Regions from separate parts of the Streptomyces sp. NPDC048295 genome, predicted to be linked through region 2. Evidence: riboswitches for the same ligand, from Rfam matches in the RefSeq annotation. Region 2 holds a riboswitch; each other region holds the start of a gene.
What was found. A riboswitch is a leader RNA that binds a small molecule or an ion and turns the genes downstream of it on or off. The one in region 2 is predicted to bind thiamine pyrophosphate.

Region 1 (5,308 bases), on a different contig from region 2:
TCCTGAACTGGTCGATGGCCGGGACGGGCCGCCACAGGGTCGGGACGATGCCGCCGGAGTAGACCACGGGGTACGGCTGGGCGAGGCCCGCGGGCCGTCCGTCCACGGCGATCTGCACCTCGCGGTAGGGGCCGCCGCCGCAGAGGTAGTCCGGGGCGGTGGCGGCGAGGTCGTCGGGGACCGCGTCGAACCACTGCTCGTCGCAGCCGCCGCCGCGTGCGTACACCTGGAGGCGCGCGGCGGTCAGGTTGCGCGGGAAGGTGACGTCGGTGCTGGTGGAGCCGCCCTTGCCCACGCTCATCCAGGGGGCGCTGTCGGACCCGGTGGTGCCGAGGGGGACGATCCGGTCGGCGGTCCGCGCGGCCGGGTGGTGCTTGTCGGCCCGGTAGTACGTGATCGTCAGCCTGACCTTGTACACACCGGTGTAGGTGTCGTTGACAACGTTGCCGAGGTCCAGCTGGAGCTTCTGCGGGTCCTTGAGGAGCGGCGCGAAGTCGGTGATGTCCTTGGCGACGTGCCAGCTGATGCCGTCCTCGTCGGGCTCGGCGGTGCTGGTGCGGAAGATCTCCGCGCCGCCCACGAACACCGCGGCGAGACGATCGTACTGACGCCCCTTCACGCTGGCCGACCAGTCGAGGACGACCTTGTTCCAGGGGCCCTCGCAGGTGTCGGGCGGGGTGAGCGTGGTGGTGTACGGCGGCCCGCCGAGGGTGTTGCCGAAGTCGTGCTCGACGGCCGTGACCGAGCAGTGCGCGGTGTCGGGCCGGGAGACCGGCGGCAGCGCGTCGACCGGGTCCTGGTAGTCGACGGCCGGGTTGGAGCCGGGCCTCGGGGCGGTGCCCGCGTTCGCCGGGACGGCGAGCGCGCCGCCGGCCAGGGCGATCGAGGCCGAGACCACGCAGATCCGGCGCAGGGCGCGGACCCATCTGTGTCGGAACATGTGCTTCCTCCGGGAGCGGGCGAGTGATCCAGAGGATGTACGGTGCACCAATTCCGGCCGCCGTCCAAGAGCTTGCCCGCACTCCGGACGCTCCGCACGCCCGGCGGCGCGCTACTGACGGACCGCCGACTTCAGCGGTACGGAGGGGTCGGCGGCCCGCGCAGGATCGAGCCGCGCCCCCGCCTCGATGAGTTTGCGCCCCTGCGCCAGGTCGCGCGGCCGGCCGACGGCGAGCACCGCGACCAGCACGCCGTCGCGCAGCCAGCACACCGACCAGGCGGGCTCGGCCGGATCGCCGCGCCAGAGCAGGGTGTCGGCGCTCCCGTGGTGGCCCGCGTACTGCACGAACCGGTCGAACTGCTCGGACCAGAAGTACGGCACGGGGTCGTAGACCGCCGGCGCCGCGCCGTCCCCGGCGAGCGCCCCGATGATGTTGGCGGCGGCGGTGCGCGGGCCCTGGAGCGCGTTGTCCCAGTGGTGGACGAGCAGGCGTTCGCCGTACCGGGCGGAGGGGAACGAGGCGCAGTCGCCGACCGCGTACACATCCGGCAGCGAGGTGCGCAGCGCTTCGTCGGCGGTCACCGATCCGTCCGGTCCGAGCTCGATGCCGGAGCCGGCCAGCCAGCCGGTGGCGGGCCGGGCGCCGATCCCGACGACGACCGCTGCGGCCGGGACCGTACGGCCGTCCGCGAGGACCACCCGGCCCGGCTCGACGCGGTCGACCCGGGCGCCGGTGAGGAGTTCGGCGCCGGTCTCCGCGTACCAGGCGGCCATCGGGGCGGCGACCTCCGCGGGCATCGCGCCCGCGAGGGGCCGGTCGGCGGCCTCGACGACGGTGACCGCGCAGCCGGCCGCGCGGGCCGCGGTGGCGAACTCGGCGCCGATCCAGCCCGCGCCGACGACCACGACGCCGTGCTGCTCGTCGAGGACCGGCCGCAGCCGTGCCGCGTCGTCGAGGGTGCGCAGCAGGTGGACACCGGGAACACCCTCGACCCCGGGCAGGACGACGGGTTCGGCACCGGTCGCGATCACCAGCACGTCGTAGGGAACAGGGCCCGACGGGGTGTCCAGTTCGTGTGCCGCGGGGCGCACACCGGTGACCTCGCGGCCCAGTTGCAGATCGATCTCCAGCGCCTCGAAGTCGATGTCGAAGGCGGAGTCCTCGGCCTTGCCGAGCAGCACCGCCTTGGACAGCGGGGGCCGGTCGTAGGGCTGATGCGGTTCGGCGCCGATCAGGGTGACGGGGCCGGTGAAGCCCTGCTCGCGCAGGGCCACCGCGGTCTGCACCCCGGCCATGCCCGCTCCGACGACGACGACGCGGCTTCGTGTCCGCCGGTCCGGCTGCTCTGACTGCTGCTGCTCGCTCACCCGTACACCTTAAGCACCTGACAGATCGTCAGGAAAGGGTGAGTTCCTCGACCGTGCTCGTCCCGCCGCCCTCCTGCGACTCCCACTCCCACCGCTCGTCCAGCCGGACCCGGCCGTCCGCGAGGTCGACGACGGTGGAGTGGCAGTGGCCGCAGGACGTCGTTCCGTCCTGCTTGAGCTGGACGTAGCGGAAGTCGAGCAGGTCGCCGGTCCGGGTGCCGACGAGATGGCCGCGCACCACGTCGCCGCCCGCGTACTCGGCCCAGATCCGGCCGTCCTCCTCGTGGTACGTGAAGCGGGTACGGGTGCCGACCTGGCCGGGCGCCTGGTCGGCCACCGGTGACAGGACGAGTCCGTCGAGCGAACGGGCCACGGCGGCTGCTCCCTTACTGGGGCGGGCGGACGGGGTTTAGGGTGGCCAACGTAAAGCACTCGCGGGAGCCCGGACGCACCGGGCTGAGAGGGAGGCTGGGCGGCCTCCGACCGTACGAACCTGATCCGGGTCATGCCGGCGAAGGGAGGGGCTGGAAGCCCATGCGTTCTTCTCGGAACGGAAACGGATCCGATGTCCTGGTCATCGGGGGCGGGATCATCGGCCTGGTGACCGCCTGGCGGGCCGCGCAACGCGGACTGCGCATCGCGGTCGCCGACCCCGAACCGGGCGGCGGAGCCGCCCGGGTGGCGGCCGGCATGCTGGCCGCGGTCACCGAACTCCACTACGGCGAACAGCTGCTGCTGGGCCTCAATCTCGCCTCCGCCGCCCGCTATCCGGCCTTCGCGGCCGAGCTGGAGGCGGCGAGCGGGCGGGAGACCGGTTTCCGCGCCTGCGGCACCCTGGCCGTCGCACTGGACTCCGACGACCGCGCCCATCTGCGGGACCTGCACGCCCTGCAGCGGCGTTCGGGCCTGGAATCGGAGTGGCTCACCGGCCGCGAGTGCCGCCGTCTGGAGCCGATGCTCGCGCCGGGTGTCCGGGGCGGTCTGCGGGTCGACGGCGACCACCAGATCGATCCGCGCCGGCTGGCCGCCGCCCTGCTGACCGCCTGCGAGCGGGCCGGGGTGGTCTTCCACCGCGGCTGGGCGGAGCGCCTGAGCGTGGTGGGCGGCCGGGCCGCCGGGGCGGTGCTCGCCGGGGGTACGGAGCTCGTGGCCGACCAGGTCGTGCTCGCCGCGGGCAGCCTCAGCGGCCGGCTGGCGGGGGTGCCCGACGAGGCCGTGCCGCCGGTCCGGCCGGTGAAGGGCCAGGTGCTGAGGCTGACCGTGCCGGCCCGGCACGCGCCGTTCCTGAGCCGGACCGTACGGGCCCTGGTCCGGGGCAGTCATGTCTATCTGGTGCCGCGCGAGAACGGCGAGCTGGTCGTCGGCGCCACCAGCGAGGAGATGGGCTGGGACACCACCGTCACCGCGGGCGGCGTCTACGAGCTGCTGCGGGACGCCCACGAACTGGTGCCCGGCATCACCGAGCTGCCGCTCACCGAGACCCTGGCCGGCCTGCGCCCCACCTCCCCCGACAACGCCCCGCTGCTCGGCCCCACCGCCCTGCCCGGCCTCCACCTCGCCACCGGCCACCACCGCAACGGGGTGCTGCTCACCCCCATCACCGGTGACGTCATGGCCGAGCTCCTCACCGGCGGCGAGCCGCCCGAGCCGACCCGCCCCTTCACCCCGCGCCGTTTCCCGTCCCCCGCCGTCTCCGCACGTCAGGAGCAGCCCGCATGACCGAGCCCGTACCGCTCCCCGGGGCCGCCGCCCTCTCCGTGTCCGTGAACGGCGAGGTCCGCCGCCTCGCCGGGGGCACCACCCTGGCGGCACTCGTCGCCACGCTCACCACCGCGCACTCCGGTGTCGCGGCCGCCGTCAACGAGACCGTCGTACCGCGCGGCCGGTGGTCCGCCACCGCGCTCCTCGACGGTGACCGCGTCGAGGTCCTGACCGCGGTCCAGGGAGGCTGAACCGTGCCGGACGACCTCTTCACCCTCGGTGACGCCACCTTCGGCTCCCGGCTGATCATGGGCACGGGCGGGGCGGCCGGCCTCGACGTGCTGGAACGCTCCCTGACCGCCTCCGGCACCGAGCTGACCACCGTCGCGATGCGGCGCCTCGATCCGACCGTGCAGGGTTCGGTCCTCTCCGTCCTGCGGCGGCTCTCCATCCGCGTGCTGCCGAACACGGCGGGCTGCTTCACCGCGGGCGAGGCCGTGCTGACCGCCCGGCTGGCCCGCGAGGCGCTCGGCACCGACTGGATCAAGCTGGAGGTGGTGGCCGACGAGCGGACGCTGCTGCCCGATCCGATCGAGCTGCTGGACGCCGCGGAGATCCTGGTGGACGACGGCTTCACCGTGCTGCCGTACACCAACGACGACCCGGTGCTGGCCCGCAGGCTCCAGGACGTGGGGTGCGCGGCGGTCATGCCGCTCGGCTCCCCCATCGGCTCCGGACTCGGCATCCGCAATCCGCACAACTTCCGGCTGATCGTCGAGCAGGCCCGGGTGCCGGTGATCCTCGACGCGGGTGCCGGGACGGCCTCCGACGCGGCGTTCGCGATGGAGCTGGGGTGCTCGGCGGTGATGCTGGCGTCCGCGGTGACCCGGGCCCAGGAGCCCGAGCTGATGGCCTCGGCGATGCGCCACGCGGTGGAGGGCGGGCGCCTCGCGTACCGGGCCGGCCGGATTCCACGCCGCCACTTCGCCGAGGCGTCGTCGCCGGTGGAGGGGCGCGCGGTGCTGGACCCGGAGCGCCCGGCCTTCTGAGCCGCCGGTACGGCGTGGAGTGCGTGTCCCTGTCACGGCTCGGCTGCAGTACGGCCCCGGGAGTGCCCCGGCCCGTGGGCCGTGTCCGTGGCGGCTCGTAGACTCGCTGCGTGGATACGACCCTCCAGGACCCTCTCGTCGGGCAGCTGCTCGACGGCCGCTACCGCGTCGATGCCCGCATCGCCGTGGGCGGCATGGCCACGGTCTACCGGGCCGTGGACACCCGGCTGGACCGGGTGCTCGCCCTCAA
Region 2 (5,308 bases):
CCCCCTGTTCCGTGACGAGAAGCCGCAGGAGCCCATGTCCACCGCGCCGCCGTCCCCGCAGAAGAAACGTGCGGGCCGTGACCTGCGAGCCGCCATAGGGGTCGGTGTGGGGCTCGGCGCCGTCATCGTCGCCTCGCTGTTCATCGTCAAGGCCGTCTTCGTCGGTGTCATCGCCGTCGCCGTCGTCGTGGGCCTGTGGGAGCTGACCTCCCGGCTCCAGGAGCGCAAGGGCATCAAGGCGCCGCTCGTCCCGCTGGCGGTGGGCGGCGCGGCGATGGTGGTCGCCGGCTACGCGAAGGGCGCCGAAGGCGCCTGGGTGGCGATGGCGCTGACCGCGCTCGCGGTGCTCGTCTGGCGGATGACCGAGCCGCCCGAGGGCTACCTCAAGGACGTCACGGCCGGTGTGTTCGCGGCGTTCTACGTACCGTTCCTCGCCACGTTCGTCGCCATGCTCCTGACCGCCGACGACGGGCCGCAGCGGGTGCTCACCTTCCTGCTGCTGACCGTGGTCAGCGACACGGGTGCGTACGCCGTCGGCTGGCGCTTCGGGAAGCACAAGCTCGCACCGCGCATCAGCCCCGGAAAGACCCGGGAGGGACTCTTCGGGGCCATCGCCTTCGCGATGGTGGCCGGTGCGCTGTGCATGCAGTTCCTGATCGACGGCGGTTCCTGGTGGCAGGGGCTGCTGCTCGGGCTCGCCGTCGCGGCCAGCGCCACGCTCGGCGACCTCGGCGAGTCCATGATCAAGCGGGACCTCGGGATCAAGGACATGGGCACGCTGCTGCCGGGGCACGGCGGCATCATGGACCGGCTCGACTCGCTGCTGCCGACCGCCCCGGTGGTCTGGCTGCTGCTGGTGCTGTTCGTCGGCTCCGGCTGAGATCGCGCCGCTGACCTGCGATTCTTCGAGTGCGGGCCCGCTGTCCACAGGACGGCGGGCCCGCACTGTTCCGTCTGCGACACTGGATGAACCATGCCTAAGCCCGGAGAACTCACTTTCGTCGCGCCCCGCGGAGCCAAGAAGCCGCCGCGGCACCTCGCCGACCTCACGCCCGCCGAGCGCAAGGAAGCCGTCGCCGCGATCGGCGAGAAGCCGTTCCGCGCCCAGCAGCTGTCGCAGCACTACTTCGCGCGGTACGCGCACGACCCGGCCGAGTGGACCAACATCCCGGCCGCGTCGCGGGACAAGCTCGCCGAGGCGATGTTCCCCGATCTGATGTCCGTGGTCCGCCACATCAGCTGCGACGACGACACCACCCGCAAGACGCTCTGGAAGCTGCACGACGGGACGCTCGTCGAGTCCGTCCTGATGCGCTACCCGGAGCGGGTGACGATGTGCATCTCCTCCCAGGCGGGATGCGGGATGAACTGCCCGTTCTGCGCGACGGGGCAGGCCGGTCTCGACCGCAATCTGTCGACCGCCGAGATCGTCCACCAGATCGTGGACGGGATGCGGGCGCTGCGCGACGGGGAGGTTCCCGGCGGCCCGGCGCGGCTCTCCAACATCGTCTTCATGGGCATGGGCGAGCCGCTCGCCAACTACAACCGGGTGGTCGGCGCGATCCGCCGGCTGACCGACCCCGAGCCGGACGGGCTGGGGCTCTCGCAGCGTGGGATCACCGTCTCCACGGTGGGCCTGGTGCCCGCGATGCTCCGCTTCGCCGACGAGGGCTTCAAGTGCCGACTCGCCGTCTCGCTGCACGCCCCGGACGACGAGCTGCGCGACACCCTCGTCCCCGTGAACACGCGCTGGAAGGTGGGTGAGGTGCTGGATGCCGCGTGGGAGTACGCGGAGAAGTCCGGCCGCCGCATCTCCATCGAGTACGCGCTGATCCGTGACATCAACGACCAGGCCTGGCGCGGTGACCGGCTCGGCCGGCTCCTCAAGGGCAAGCGGGTGCACGTCAACCTGATCCCGCTGAACCCCACGCCCGGTTCCAAGTGGACCGCCTCGCGGCCCGAGGACGAGAAGGCGTTCGTCGAGGCGATCGCGGCCCACGGGGTGCCGGTGACCGTGCGGGACACCCGTGGCCAGGAGATCGACGGAGCCTGCGGGCAGCTGGCGGCGGCCGAGCGCTGAGGCCACTCCCGAACGGGCCCGGGAGCCCGTGTAGCCTGGGCCCGAAATCAACTTCATATTCCGACAGGGGAGCGCCACAGCGCTGAGAGTGCGGCACCGAGGACAGGTCGGCCGCAGACCCTCTGAACCTCGCCCGGGTCATTCCGGGTAGGAAGTTCGGTCATCAACTCATGCTGTTGCGCCCTGCCCGCTTCTCCGCGGGCGGGGCCGCGTCTCTTCCTGGCCAAAACCCAGGAGGAATCCACAATGAGCACCACTCGCAGGACCAAGCAGCTCGCGGCATCGGCCGCCGCCGCCGCGCTCGGCGTCACCGCACTCGCCGGGTGCGGCAGTTCCGGCGATCAGTCCGCCGGATCCGGCGGCACGAAGGGCCCGGCCTCCAAGACCGTGACCCTCGTCAGCCACGACTCCTTCAACGCCTCCAAGGACGTACTGAAGGAGTTCACCGCGGAGACCGGCTACACCGTGAAGGTGCTGAAGAGCGGTGACGCGGGTGTCGCGCTCAACCAGGAGATCCTGACCAAGGGCTCCCCGCGCGGCGACGTGTTCTTCGGCGTCGACAACACACTGCTCTCCCGCGCCCTCGACAGCGGGCTCTTCACGCCGTACGAGGCGAAGGGCATCGACCGGGTCGCGGCGGACACCCTGCTCGACGCGGACAAGCACCGGGTCACCCCGATCGACACCGGCGACATCTGCGTCAACTACGACAAGAAGTACTTCGCCGACAAGAAGCTCGCGCCGCCGCAGTCCTTCGCCGACCTGGCGAAGCCCGCGTACAAGAACCTCCTCGTCACCGAGAACGCCGGAACGTCCTCGCCCGGCCTCGGTTTCCTCCTCGGCACCGTCGCCACCTACGGCGAGAAGGGCTACCAGGACTACTGGAAGAAGCTGAAGAGCAACGGCGTCAAGGTCGTCGACGGCTGGGAACAGGCGTACAACGAGGAGTTCTCCGGCTCCGCGGGCGGCAAGAAGGCCAAGGCCGACCGGCCGCTCGTCGTCTCGTACGCCTCCAGCCCGCCCGTGGAGGTGCTGTACGCGAAGCCGCAGCCGGCCGAGGCGCCGACCGGTGTCGCCACCGGGACCTGCTTCCGGCAGATCGAGTTCGCCGGCCTGCTGAACGGTGCGAAGAACGAGGCGGGCGGCAAGGCCCTGCTGGACTTCCTGATCGGCAAGAAGTTCCAGGAGGACATGCCGCTCAACATGTTCGTGAACCCGGTCACCAAGGACGCGAAGCTGCCGGAGCTCTTCACGAAGTTCGGCGCGACGGTGGACAGGCCGACGACCGTGGCCCCGGACCTCATCGCCAAGAACCGTGAGCAGTGGGTCCAGTCGTGGTCCTCGCTCGTAGTGAAGTAACGAAGACCCCCGTACGCGGACCGGCCGCGGGCGGGGAGGCTCCCCGCGGCCGGCCGGTCCGGCCTTCGCGGGCGCGGGGCGCTCGTGCGAAGGCCCGGCGCGGGAACGCGGTGCGGCTCGGCCTGATGGCCGTGCCCCTCGCGTTCTTCGCGCTGTTCTTCGCCTACCCGGTCGCCGCGATCGTCGGCCGCGGCCTGAAGGTGGACGGCGTCTGGCAGTTCGGCCGGATCGGCGAGGTGCTGACCCGGCCGGACATCCGCGAGGTCCTCTGGTTCACCGGCTGGCAGGCGCTCGCCTCGACCGCGCTGACCCTGTTGATCGCGCTGCCGGGCGCCTATGTCTTCGCCCGTTTCGACTTCCCCGGCAAACAACTGCTGCGGGCGGTCGTCACGGTGCCGTTCGTCCTGCCGACCGTGGTCGTCGGTACGGCCTTCCTGGCGCTGCTGGGGCGTGGCGGATTCCTCGACGAACTCTGGGGCGTACGGCTCGACACCACCGTCTGGGCGATTCTGCTCGCCCATGTCTTCTTCAACTACGCGGTGGTGGTCCGGACGGTCGGCGGGCTGTGGGCCCAGCTCGACCCCCGGCAGGAGGAGGCCGCCAGGGTGCTGGGCGCGGGACGGTTCGCCGCCTGGCGTCGGGTCACCCTGCCGGCCCTCGCGCCCGCCGTGGCCGCGGCCGCGCTGATGGTCTTCCTCTTCACCTTCACCTCCTTCGGTGTCGTGCAGATCCTCGGTGGTCCCGGTTTCTCCACGCTGGAGGTGGAGATCTACCGGCAGACCGCGCAGCTGCTCGCCCTGCCGACGGCCGCCGTGCTGACACTGGTGCAGTTCGCCGCGGTCGGCGCGATCCTCGCCGTGCACGCGTGGACCGTACGGCGCCGGGAGGCCGCGCTGAAGCTGGTCGACCCGGCGCAGACCGCGCGCAGTCCTCGCGGCGCCGGGCAGTGGGCGCTGCTCTGCGGGGTGCTGCTGACCGTACTGCTGCTGATCCTGCTGCCGCTCGGGGTACTCGTCGAGCGCTCCTTCGACACCGGCGGCGGGCATGGTTTCGACTTCTACCGTGCCCTGGCGTCCGTGGACGCGGGCGGTGGTACGTTCCTGGTCGCGCCGCTCGAAGCGATCTGGAACTCCTTGCAGTACGCGCTGGTCGCGACGGTCATCGCGCTCGTCATCGGCGGGCTGGCCGCCGCGGCGCTGACCCGGCGCGCCGGGCGCCTCGTGCGCGGCTTCGACGCGCTGCTGATGCTGCCGCTCGGGGTGTCCGCGGTCACCGTCGGCTTCGGCTTCCTGATCACGCTGGACAAGCCCCCGCTGGATCTGCGGACCTCCTGGATCCTGGTGCCGCTCGCCCAGGCGCTGGTCGGTGTGCCCTTCGTCGTACGGACCATGCTGCCCGTGCTGCGTGCTGTGGACGGGCGGCTGAGGGAGGCCGCGGCGGTCCTCGGGGCGTCGCCGCTGCGGGCCTGGCGTGAGGTCGATCTGCCGCTGGTGCGGCGGGCGTTGCTGGTCGCGGCCGGTTTCGCGTTCGCCGTCTCGCTCGGCGAGTTCGGCGCGACGGTGTTCATCGCGCGGCCCGACCGCCCGACGCTGCCGGTCGCCGTGGCCCGGTTGCTGGGGCGGGCCGGGGAGCTCAACTACGGCCAGGCGATGGCCCTCAGCACCATCCTGATGGTGGTCTGCGCCGTCTCGCTGCTGCTGCTCGAACGTATCCGCACGGACCGGTCCGGGGAGTTCTAGAGATGCTGACACTGGAATCGGCCATGGTCCGCTTCGGCGAGCGGGCGGCGCTCGACGCGGTGGACCTGGAGGTCGCCGAGCACGAGATCGTGTGTGTGCTGGGGCCGAGCGGGAGCGGCAAGTCCACTCT
Region 3 (5,308 bases), on a different contig from region 2:
GCGGCGGAACGCCTGGTCGGCGAGGGGACCTTGCAGAATCGCCGCGGCAGGATGGCCGAGTCGCTGGGCCGCTGGCGGGACATCATCGGCGCACCGGTGTACTGCGCCGTCTACCGCGAGGGCGAGATCGAACTCGTCGCGGTCGCCGACACCCCCGCCAATCCCGCCGTCGACGAATGGGCGTCCTTCCGGGAGACCGGGCACGCCCATGCGATCGGCCAGTGCCTGCTGAGCCAGCTCGACGAGAAGGCCCGCGAGGACCACCTGGACCGTCACCCTGTGCGTCCGCTGACCCGCTACTCGGTGAAGGACCGCGCGGCACTCCTCGAACGACTGCGTTCGCTCGGGCGGATGGAACCTGTCATCGAGCGGCAGGAGTACGCCCTGGGCACGGTCTGCGCGGCCATCCCGATCACAGCCGGATTCACCGCCGCCGCGATGGCGATTTCCGTACCCCTGGAGCAGGAGAACCGGTTGCTCCCCGCAGTCGAACAACTACGTGGCGAAGTGGCCAACCTCTTGCGTTCGTTCGTGTTCTCTATCAGTATCTGAAAAATCACTCCTTGTGATCTGCTATCGCGTGCACCACGATGGCGTCAATAGGGCCACGGGGGATCATTCCTGGCCAGATTCATCTACTGCGGGGTTGAACGATGCGCGAGTCGGTTCAAGCTGAGGTCATGATGAGCTTCCTCGTTTCCGAGGAACTCTCTTTCCGGATCCCGGTGGAGCTCCGGTACGAGGTCTGCGATCCGTATGCGATCCGGATGACCTTCCATCTGCCAGGTGACGCCCCCGTCACCTGGGCATTCGGCCGTGAGCTGCTGCTCGACGGCCTCAACAGCCCCAGTGGTGACGGTGATGTGCACATCGGACCCACTGAGCCCGAGGGACTTTCCGACGTACACATCCGGCTTCAGGTCGGCGAGGACCGAGCCCTCTTCCGGGCCGGTACGGCGCCGCTTGTGGCATTTCTCGACCGGACCGACAAGCTTGTGCCGCTGGGGCAGGAGTGCACGTTGGGTGACTTCGAGGGCAACCTGGAGGACGCCCTGGGCCGGATCCTCGCCGAGGAACAGAACGCCGGCTGACGGGAACGGGCGCCGCCGACCGGCTCGCCGGTCGAACACGGTACCTGCCGAATGGGTGAATTGTTCACCTGGCTGAGACGATCAGGGCTTCGTCCTACGACGACGGCCTTTCCCGGCCCGTACGGGTGCCGAAGCTCCGGCTTCCGCGCCGAGCCCTGTGCGGTCCGCGGAGACGACCAGCGCGGCGAGCACCGTCGTCACCGGCACCGAGGCGACCAGTCCGATCGAGCCGACCAGCGTTCGTACGATCTCCTCCGCCACCAGCTCGCTGTTGGCCACCGTCCCCACGCTGCTCTGCGCGATGGAGAACAGCAGCAGCAACGGCAGCGCGGCGCCCGCGTATGCGAGCACCAGCGTATTGACGACCGAGGCGATGTGGTCGCGTCCGATCCTGATCCCTGCCCGGTAGAGGCCACGCACACCCAACGTCGGGTTCGCCTGGTGCAGTTCCCAGACCGCCGAGGTCTGGGTCACTGTCACGTCGTCGAGCACCCCGAGCGAACCGATGATGACACCGGCCAGCAGCAGACCGCTCATGTCGATGTGCGGGTACAGGCCGTGGATGAGGCCGGTGCTGTCATCGGTGTTGCCGGTCAGGCTCGCCCAGCCGATGAAGAGCGACCCGAGCAGTCCGATCAGCAGCAGTGAGATCAGCGTGCCGATCACCGCGACCGAGGTGCGGGCGGTCAGGCCGTGGCACATGTAGAGCGCGATCAGCATGATGGCGCTGGCCCCGACCACCGCGACGAGCAGCGGATTCGAACCCTGGAGAACGGCCGGGAGGATGAACAGGGTCAGCACGGCGAACGACACCGCGAGCGCGACCAGTGCCATCACCCCGCGCATGCGGCCCACCGCGACCACGACCAGGGCGAAGATCCCGGCCAGCAGAGCCATCGGGAACTTCCGGTTGGCGTCCGTCACCGAGTACTGCAGATCGTGGGGCGCGTCCGGTGCGTACGACACCACCACGCCCTGCCCCTGGCGCAACTGGCGCGGGGAGTCGGGCTGGACGATCTCGACGAAGGTGCGGCCCTTGTCGTGACCGCTCGTCACCTCGACCGTGGCCTTCCTGCACGGTCCTCTTCCGCTTCCCGAGGGCGGTGTGGTGTCTCCGCCCAGGGGTGTCTGGACCGCGTTCACTTCCTTGCAGTCCACCATGTCGATGCTCACCACCTTTCCCTGCTGGGTCTGCCGGTCGAATCCGACGCCGGTTCTCTCGTGCGCCGGCGCACCGCCCGGCCAGAGCGCCACCAGGCCGACGAGCACGGCGGCGGCGAACGGGATCAGTACGGCCGCGATGACCTTGCGCAGATGTTTGGAGACGGGTGCGGCAGGGCCGTGGCTGTGCGAGTGGCCGTGCTGATGGCCCTGCTGATGGCCCTGCGGTTCGTGGTCGATATGGAGGGACGTCACCGGCCGATCATCGCAAGAAGGGACGGGCCCTCTGTTCATCACGCCGGACGGGGCGCTAGCGTGGAGGGACCTTTGCACACGCGGGAGCTCGGAGCACCGGGCTGAGAGGGCGCTGATATCCGTACGTCCGTACGGGAAGGGCTGCGCCGACCGCCGAACCTGTTACCGGGTAATGCCGGCGTAGGGAGTAGGTCTCATGACCACAGCGGACGCACGCACGCCTGCCTCGAACCAGAGCGACGAGGCCGGGAAGTCCATCGGCTGGCACAAGGGGTACGTCCAGGGCTCGCGCCCGGACCTCCGGGTGCCGGTCCGTCAGGTGCACCTCACCAACGGCAAGGACGTGACGCTGTACGACACGTCGGGTCCGTACACCGATCCCGCCGTCGGGACCGATGTCCGCCGCGGTCTCGCACCGCTGCGGGAGAACTGGATCGTCGCCCGCGGCGACACCGAGGAGTACCCGGGCCGCCCCGCCCGTCCGGAGGACGACGGGCTCAAGCACACCTCGCCGCGCGGCGGGCTGCGCAACCTCGACGCGGTCTTCCCCGGCCGCCCGCGCCTGCCGCGCCGCAGCCGCGACGGGCAGCCGGTGACCCAGCTCGCGTACGCCCGCCGGGGCGAGATCACCCCGGAGATGGAGTACGTGGCGATCCGGGAGAACGTCGAGCCCGAGGTGGTGCGGGAGGAGATCGCGGCCGGCCGGGCCGTGCTGCCCGCCAACGTCAACCACCCCGAGACCGAGCCGATGATCATCGGCAAGCGGTTCCTGGTGAAGGTCAATGCCAACATCGGCAACTCCGCGGTGACGTCCTCCATCGAGGAGGAGGTGGAAAAAATGACGTGGGCGACGCGCTGGGGCGCCGACACCGTCATGGATCTGTCCACCGGCCGCAACATTCACACCACCCGTGAGTGGGTTCTGCGCAACTCCCCCGTGCCGATCGGCACCGTTCCGCTCTACCAGGCCCTCGAAAAGGTCGACGGCCGGGCGGAGGAACTCACCTGGGAGATCTACAAGGACACCGTCATCGAGCAGGCCGAGCAGGGCGTCGACTACATGACGGTCCACGCCGGCGTGCGCCTGCCGTACGTGCCACTGACCGCCCGCCGCAAGACCGGCATCGTCTCCCGGGGCGGCTCGATCATGGCGGCGTGGTGCCTCGCGCACCACAAGGAGTCCTTCCTGTACGAGCACTTCGAGGAGCTCTGCGAGATTCTCGCGAGCTACGACGTGACGTACTCGCTGGGCGACGGGCTGCGTCCCGGATCGATCGCCGACGCCAATGACGAGGCGCAGTTCGCCGAACTGCGCACGCTGGGCGAGCTGAACGCGGTCGCCAAGCGGTTCGGCGTACAGACCATGATCGAAGGCCCGGGCCATGTCCCGATGCACAAGATCAAGGAGAACATCGACCTCCAGCAGGAGATCTGCGAGGAGGCGCCGTTCTACACGCTCGGCCCGCTGACCACCGATGTCGCGCCGGCGTACGACCACATCACCTCGGGCATCGGCGCGGCGATGATCGCGTGGTGGGGGACGGCGATGCTCTGCTACGTCACGCCGAAGGAGCACCTCGGCCTGCCCAACCGGGACGATGTGAAGACCGGCGTCATCACCTACAAGATCGCGGCGCATGCTGCGGACCTCGCCAAGGGCCACCCGGGGGCGCAGGACTGGGACGACGCGCTCTCGGACGCCCGTTTCGAGTTCCGCTGGGAGGACCAGTTCAATCTGGCTCTCGACCCGGACACCGCGCGGGAGTTCCACGACGAGACGCTGCCTGCCGAGCCGGCGAAGACGGCGCACTTCTGCTCGATGTGCGGACCGAAATTCTGTTCTATGAAGATCTCCCAGGACATCCGGCGTGAGCACGGCGGTTCGCAGACGGAGATCGAGGCGGGCATGGCGGAGAAGTCCAAGGAGTTCGCGGCGTCCGGCAACCGGGTCTATCTGCCGATCGCGGACTGATCCGGGACTCGGGTCCGTCCGGCGGATCACGGCCGGACGGGCCCGGGCGGTCGCTCCAAAGGCTCCGGCTTCCGGGCGACCGGTTCCGCCGTCGAGGCGACCGGCCCCGCCGTCGAGCCGTGCGGAGCCGGTCAGTCCAGTTCGTGCTCGGGGCCGCCGAAGTCGGGGCTGGTGAAGTCCGGTGAGGTGAACGTCGGGCGGGGGCCCGCCGCCGGTCCGTCGCCCGGGCTGGAGAAGTCCGGCCGGCTGTAGCCGACCTTCGGGATGCGGTTCGCCGAGGGCAGCGGGGTGCGCGCGGCGGGAGCGGCCTCGGGGTCGGCGAGTGCGTCCCGCAGGAACGGCAGTATGCCGCGCTCCAGCAGGGCATGACGCCACGCCTCCCTGGCCCGTGCCACGTCCTCCGGCAGCTCGTCCTCCTCCTCGTCGACGGGCTGCGAGTCCGGTCCGTTGCGCAGCGCGGTGATGAGCAGCCCGGCGGCGGCGGCCAGGATGGCTGCGGCCGTGACCGCCGCGAAGAACCAGCCGGCGGAGACCATGGTGGAGGCGAACGAAGGAGGCGGGTCGAGCAGTCTCAGCAGATAGCCGGCCAGCAGGAATATGAACGCGGCGGTACCGGCGAGCACCGGCGCCAGGACCGTGATCACGGCTCCTATGCCGGCGCCCGACTGATGCGGACGGGTGGCGGTGAACCCGGGGCCCGGGTCCTGGTCCTCCCCGTCGGCGGGGCCGCGCAGTTCCTCTCGGGCCTGTACATAGTGCTTGTACTCGGTGGCGGCCGTGGAGGTGATCAACTCGGTGGCGTCCAGCGCCATGGTGCGCAGCTGTACGG

Region 1: it holds a riboswitch for thiamine pyrophosphate, as region 2 does, so the genes downstream of both, thiO (glycine oxidase ThiO) here and AB0D53_RS33995 (thiamine ABC transporter substrate-binding protein) in region 2, are expected to answer to the same signal.
Region 3: it holds a riboswitch for thiamine pyrophosphate, as region 2 does, so the genes downstream of both, thiC (phosphomethylpyrimidine synthase ThiC) here and AB0D53_RS33995 (thiamine ABC transporter substrate-binding protein) in region 2, are expected to answer to the same signal.

What each region holds. Positions count from the first base shown of each region.
Region 1 covers NZ_JBEZLL010000006.1:344,368-349,675, forward strand. Annotated here, with positions in the region: gene AB0D53_RS12030 (peptide-N4-asparagine amidase) at 1-940, opposite strand, end outside; gene AB0D53_RS12035 (FAD-dependent oxidoreductase) at 1,052-2,308, opposite strand; gene AB0D53_RS12040 (hypothetical protein) at 2,337-2,681, opposite strand; TPP riboswitch at 2,733-2,845, shown strand; gene thiO (glycine oxidase ThiO) at 2,843-4,027, shown strand; gene thiS (sulfur carrier protein ThiS) at 4,024-4,260, shown strand; gene AB0D53_RS12055 (thiazole synthase) at 4,264-5,058, shown strand; gene pknB (Stk1 family PASTA domain-containing Ser/Thr kinase) at 5,169-5,308, shown strand, end outside.
Region 2 covers NZ_JBEZLL010000030.1:86,988-92,295, forward strand. Annotated here, with positions in the region: gene AB0D53_RS33985 (phosphatidate cytidylyltransferase) at 1-880, shown strand, start outside; gene rlmN (23S rRNA (adenine(2503)-C(2))-methyltransferase RlmN) at 974-2,080, shown strand; TPP riboswitch at 2,136-2,252, shown strand; gene AB0D53_RS33995 (thiamine ABC transporter substrate-binding protein) at 2,327-3,439, shown strand; gene AB0D53_RS34000 (iron ABC transporter permease) at 3,565-5,178, shown strand; gene AB0D53_RS34005 (ABC transporter ATP-binding protein) at 5,181-5,308, shown strand, end outside.
Region 3 covers NZ_JBEZLL010000004.1:162,193-167,500, forward strand. Annotated here, with positions in the region: gene AB0D53_RS07380 (helix-turn-helix domain-containing protein) at 1-552, shown strand, start outside; gene AB0D53_RS07385 (SsgA family sporulation/cell division regulator) at 654-1,091, shown strand; gene AB0D53_RS07390 (YibE/F family protein) at 1,173-2,507, opposite strand; TPP riboswitch at 2,578-2,711, shown strand; gene thiC (phosphomethylpyrimidine synthase ThiC) at 2,704-4,479, shown strand; gene AB0D53_RS07400 (hypothetical protein) at 4,611-5,308, opposite strand, start outside.